DNA from 2 places in the Limnomicrobium aquaticum genome. Region 1 is predicted to be linked to the other one. Evidence: predicted binding sites of a transcription regulator. Region 1 holds the regulator's gene; the other holds the start of a gene.
The links. The regulator LexA, encoded in region 1, represses DNA repair genes until DNA is damaged. The targets are predictions, from matches to a motif close to TGTTCNNNNTGTGTTCNG.
Positions count from the first base shown of each region.

Region 2: the regulator LexA is predicted to act here: its motif matches at 1,580-1,597, upstream of ABID16_RS01455 (ATP-dependent Clp protease adaptor ClpS).

Region 1 covers NZ_JBEPMB010000001.1:1,001,346-1,004,405, forward strand. The annotation lists gene ABID16_RS04965 (cytochrome c biogenesis CcdA family protein) at 1-331, opposite strand, end outside; tRNA gene ABID16_RS04970 (tRNA-Lys) at 552-627, shown strand; gene lexA (transcriptional repressor LexA) at 818-1,528, shown strand; gene ABID16_RS04980 (ComEC/Rec2 family competence protein) at 1,671-3,060, opposite strand, start outside.
Region 2 covers NZ_JBEPMB010000001.1:292,940-295,999, reverse strand. The annotation lists gene ABID16_RS01465 (substrate-binding periplasmic protein) at 1-329, shown strand, start outside; gene pth (aminoacyl-tRNA hydrolase) at 490-1,209, shown strand; gene ABID16_RS01455 (ATP-dependent Clp protease adaptor ClpS) at 1,217-1,528, opposite strand; gene ychF (redox-regulated ATPase YchF) at 1,727-2,830, shown strand; gene ABID16_RS01445 (glycosyltransferase family 2 protein) at 2,893-3,060, shown strand, end outside.

The DNA.
Region 1 (3,060 bases):
GAAAATTCAGACCCATGATGATGATGATCACGCCACCGATCTTGGCGAGCACGTCGATATACTGGCGAAGCAGCAGCCCGACCGCCGATGCGCCAGCGCCCAGCGCGACGAAAACGGTTGCAAAGCCAAGGGTGAAGAAGACGGAGGAGAGGATCACGGCATTGCGTGACCGGGCGTTCGCAGCACCCTGCCCGCCATTGCGGAAGTCCTCGACCGACACGCCGGCCATGTAGCAAAGATACGGAGGGACCAGCGGCAGCACGCAAGGAGAGAGGAAGGACAGGGCGCCTGCGAGAAGCGCGCTGAATAGCGAAATACCGGCAACCGTCAGCATGAACACTCCTTGCCCGCCGCCGTCGCCGCGGGAGGCCAAAAACGACGCCCATATAGACCCCACGCTCCTCACCCGCCAATCATCTTTTCGGCATCGCCGGAAAAAGCGCCAAATGGTCGCAGAAATGGCGATTTTGCGGGTTGACCCGGCAAGGCCTCCTGCATATGTTCCGCGAACTTTCCGGCCCGGTTCGCTATTGCGCACCGGACAGACGCGGGAGCGCGTAGCTCAGCCGGTAGAGCAACTGACTTTTAATCAGTAGGTCCAGGGTTCGAATCCCTGCGCGCTCACCACGTAACGTTTTGTCCATGCCGTTGAAGACAACCCACTCCGCAAGACACGGCTCCGTCAACTGGAGGGCCGTCTGCACTTTTTTGTTCCGCACGCATTACCGTTAATCGAACCTTAGCACCTTGCGGAACACATATGGAACATATAGTGTCCGTTCTGGATTTGTTTCATTTGATTCTTCGGGGTGATCCCATGCTGACGCGCAAACAACAGGAACTGCTTCTCTTCATCCACGAGCGGATGAAGGAGTCCGGCATCCCGCCGTCTTTCGATGAGATGAAGGATGCGCTCGATCTTGCTTCGAAGTCCGGTATCCACCGGCTGATCACGGCGCTTGAGGAACGCGGCTTTATCCGGCGGCTGCCGAACAGGGCTCGCGCGCTGGAGGTCATCAAGCTGCCGGAGGCCTATACACCGAGCCTTCAGCCGCGGCGAGGCTTCTCGCCCAGCGTGATCGAGGGAAGTCTCGGGAAGGTGCCGGAGCCACCGAAAGCGCCGACGCCGGCCAATGATGATGCCAGTGTTTCCGTTCCGGTCATGGGGCGGATCGCAGCAGGTGTTCCGATTTCCGCCATCCAGAACAACACGCATGAGATTGCGGTTCCCGCGCAGATGCTTGGGGGCGGAGAACATTACGCGCTGGAGGTCAAGGGCGATTCGATGATCGACGCCGGCATTCTGGATGGCGATACGGTCATCATCCGCAACACGTCCAATGCCAGCCCCGGCGAGATCGTTGTGGCGCTGATCGACGACGAGGAAGCGACCTTGAAGCGGTTCCGCCGCAAGGGCGCGTCAATCGCACTGGAGGCTGCCAATCCCGCTTACGAGACCCGCATTTTCGGGCCTGACCGGGTGAAGATTCAGGGCAAGCTCGTCGGGTTGATTCGGCGCTATCATTGATGCGCCGAGTGCCTCGTGCGAGCAGAGCGTTTCAGCATTTGATGGAAACATGAAACGCTCTATCTATGTGTTTTTACGCAATCCCGGACGCGAAACCGGTTTCCACTTTTTGCGCGGAATTACGCTAGAGAATGCACGGGCGCTATTCAGGCTGATATGCCTCGCCATAAGAATTGCTTCGCCAGTTGTAATATCGATGGCGGAGCCAGGGGCGATCTTGCCCGTCCAGCGCGCCGATGATCCGGTAGGCCGGTGGCGATGGTTGATCAGAAGATTTCGATGAACTCCGGGTGTCCTGCGGCTTATCGGCGGTTTCTTCGAGGTAGATGGCAAGGGCACCGCGCCGGCGGAGGGCGTTTCGGTCGAAAAGCTGTCCCTCCCCCGGCCCGCATGTGGGCTCGCGCAGGAACGAAGCCGCGATCACGATTTGCGCCTGCCGGCAGGCGGGACCTTGAAACGCGAAATCGCTGAAGGTTGCGATCAGGAGACTGTCTGCAGGCTTGCCGATGCACCAGTCGCGTCCGGAACATAGAAAGCGTCCGGGTTCGACAGTCTTGCCAGCAGCCTCCATGGCATCCTCCACCTTCCATTCGTCCGCCTCAGTAAGCGGCTTTCGAGCGCCTTCGCGCTCAAGCGCAAGTTTGGGCACGTTGCCCGGCTTGACTGTCTCCCGCGATGCCAATGCTCTCGTCCACTGATCCATCACGAAGGTGGATGGACGGGCGGTGTTTGTCGTGAGTTTGTCCAGCATGAGCAGGCCGACGAGATCTGCTGTTTCCGACACGACCACATCCGGTCGCCTGGCAGCGCCAAAGGACACGGTGAGAACCAGTGTTGCCGTGAAAAGGCAGGCGCCGGCCACTCTGAAGAGCCTGCTGCGTGGCAGGATCGTGAGAACGAGGGCCAGGCTCGTTGATGGCAGAACCCAGCCAGCCATCTGACCCGTGACGACGTCGCCACCGAGCGATGAAACGAATCGTGCCACCGCCATGGTGCATTCCAGCCCCAGTCCCATGATGCGGAGCGGATAGTAGTCCAGCCCGAACGGCATCAGGATCACCGCGAGGAAGCCGGCTGGCATGACGATGAAGGATATGAAAGGCATTGCAGCGACATTGCCAAGCGTGCCAAGCAGGGTCAGCCGCTGAAAATGCGTGACAGAGAAGATGGCGGTCGCAACACCGGCGATTTCCGAGGTCAGCATGACGCCACCGACTGCGCGAATGGCGGGAAGGACGTTGGCATAGAGCGGAATCCCGCTGAACCTGCGGAACTCCATGGGCCGCAGTTGCCACAGCGAGTAACCTGAAATGAGGGCGGTCGCGGCAGCGAACGACATCTGGAAGCTCGGCCCGAGCGCACTCGAAGGAGAGACTATGAGGATCGCCAGCGCGGCGAGAGCCACGCTTCTCAAAGTCAACACACTTCGCGCGACGATGACCCCTCCCATCCCGACAGCCAGCATGATGTAGGAGCGGACCGCCGGCACGGGCATTCCCGAAATCAGCAGATAGAGCCCGCTTGCCGTGATC
Region 2 (3,060 bases), 710 kb from region 1:
GGATTCTGAAACAGGGGGGATTCTCCCGCGTGGACCTGACATCCGAAATCGACCTGACGATCAAGAAGCTCCTGGCCGGACGCATCGACCTTATGCCGATGGCAGCTTCCATGGTGACGGACCTTCAGAAGAAGGCTGTCCCCGTCGAGCCGGCCGTGATCTTCACGAGGAGTGTGGACTCGCTTGCCTGCAACAAGAAGACCGCACCGGAGACGCTCGCAAAAATGCGCGCCAGCCTGAAGAAGCTCATCGCGGATGGCACACAGGCGGGTATCTTCCAGCGCTATAAGTTCACTGAAGGCGGACTCCTTCCCACCTCGAAGCGCTAAAGGCTTGACTCGCGCCCGCCTTTCGCATTTCACAGCCCCATCTTTCTACGCGAAACCGGTTTCCACTTGTCCTGGAATTACTCTCTTTATTTTACGCAATTCCGGACGCGAAACCGGTTTCCACTTTGGCTGGAATTGCTCTAATACGCGGATCAAAGCCATGAAGATCATCGTCGGCCTCGGCAATCCCGGCCCGCAATATGCGGCAAACCGCCACAATATCGGTTTCATGGCCGTCGATGCGCTGCATCGCAAGCACCCATTCGGTCCTTGGTCGAGGAAGTTCAAGGCACAGATTGCCGAAGGCGAGATTGCCGGCGAAAAGGTCCTGCTGATGAAGCCGCAGACCTTCATGAACCTCTCGGGCGAAGCAGTCGGCGAGGCCATGCGCTTCTACAAGCTGGGGCCCGGCGACATCATCGCCATCCACGACGAACTCGACCTGCCGGCCGGCAAGGTGAAGCTCAAGGTCGGCGGTGGCCATGGCGGTCATAACGGCCTCAAGTCACTCGACGCCCATTGCGGCCGCGACTACAAACGCCTGCGCCTCGGCATCGGCCATCCGGGCTCCAAGGAACTCGTCCACAATCACGTGCTGGGCGATTTCGCCAAGGTCGACCAGGGCTGGCTCGACGAGCTGATGGACGACATCGCCGTCAATGCCGAACTCCTCTTCGACGGCGACGGCTCCAAGTTCATGAACAAGCTCGCCCCGCCTGCCCCGCCGAAGGGTGAGAAGAAAGACGAAGCAAGCGCGCCCAAGGCGCAACAGCCAAAGGGACAGTCACACGTCCATCGGGCCCGCAACCACAAGCCCGACCTGCCGGCGACGGGACCGATGGCCGACATGCTGAAGCGGATGTTCGGGAAGAAGGATTAGACCCGGCCTATTCCTCCGGCTCCGCCGTAAACATCAGCGGGAAACCGGCCTCCTTGGCGAGGTCCATCGCCTCCTTGACCTTCGTCTCGGCGATATCCTTCGTGTAGACTGCAACCACCGACGATCCCTTCATATGCGCGGTCAGCATGATCTTCTCCGCGGATGAGCCATCTGCGCGGAACACATATTTCAACACCATCACCACGAATTCGCGCGGCGTGTAATCGTCATTGAACAGCAGCACCTTGTAAAGCTTCGGCTTCTCGACCTTCGGCGTGGTCTTCACGCGCGGAGCAAGCACGACATCGTTCTCGGCCATGAGAAGGACTCCCTCAAGGAAGCGACGGGGATTTTCGGATGGTTGGCTCCGCGCAACATTGCCGGAACACGCTTATTGTGGCGATGAACATGCGAAAATGCAAGAAGGACAGCCGCTTCCCCGGCTACCTCTTGACCTTGAGGCATCGGATGCCCCATACGCTCGCTCAAACATTTAGACAGATAACGGGCTTCCATCATGGGCTTCAAATGCGGCATCGTCGGGCTTCCCAATGTGGGCAAGTCCACTCTCTTCAATGCACTGACCCGCACGGCGGCGGCGCAGGCGGCAAACTATCCGTTCTGCACGATCGAGCCGAACACCGGTGAAGTCGCCGTTCCCGATCCGCGCATGAAGCTTCTGGCGCAGGCCGGCAAGTCCAAGGAAATCATTCCGACGCGCATCTCCTTCGTCGACATCGCCGGCCTCGTGCGCGGCGCTTCGAAGGGCGAAGGCCTCGGCAACAAGTTCCTCGCCAATATCCGCGAAGTCGATGCCGTCGTCCACGTTCTGCGCTGCTTTGAAGATTCCGACATCACCCATGTCGAAGGCCGCATCGACCCGGTCGGTGACGCCGACACGATCGAAACGGAACTCATGCTCGCCGACCTCGAGAGCATCGAGCGCCGGCTGGAGCAGACCCGCAAGCGCGCCGCCAGCAAGGACAAGGAATCGCTCACTGTCCTGCCCGTCATGGAAGAGGTCGTGAAGCTGCTGCAGGACGGCAAGCCCGCCCGTCTGCTTCTGAAGACGCTGCCGCCTGAAGAGATCGCGATCCTCAAGGGTCTCAACCTGCTGACGTCACACCCGGTTCTCTACGTCTGCAACGTCGCCGAAGGCGATGCTGCGACCGGCAACAGCTTCACCGCGCAGGTGGAGAAGATGGCGAAGGATCAGGGCGCCGAATGCGTCATCATCTCCGCCGCCATCGAGGCGGAAGTGGCCCAGCTTCCCGATGAGGAGTCGCAGGAATTCCTCGCCGCACTCGGTCTTGAGGAAGCCGGTCTCGACCGCCTCATCCGCGCCGGCTATCACCTGCTCGACCTGATCACCTATTTCACCGTAGGCCCGAAGGAAACCCGCGCCTGGACGATCAAGCGCGGCACCAAGGCCCCGGCCGCCGCAGGCGTCATCCACTCGGACTTCGAGCGGGGCTTCATTCGCGCCCAGACGATCGCCTATGAGGACTATATCGCGCTCGGTGGCGAAGTCGGCGCCAAGGAAGCCGGCAAGGCCCGCGACGAAGGCAAGGAATATGTCGTGCAGGACGGCGACGTGCTGATGTTCAAGTTCAACACCTGAACGAGCCTGCCGAAAGTCTCGCATAAGCGATCCGGACTAGCGTGCCGCCAAAGGAGAATTCCATGGCGGCCGAACCCGTTCTTTCAATCTGCGTGCCTTCGCGCAACCGCCAGCTCTATTTCTGCCAGACGATTGACGCCCTGCTCCAAAGCGAGCGAACCGACATCGAGTTCGTCTTCGCGGACAATTCGGATGATCCATCGATCATGAACGCCTTCATGGCGGCAAGG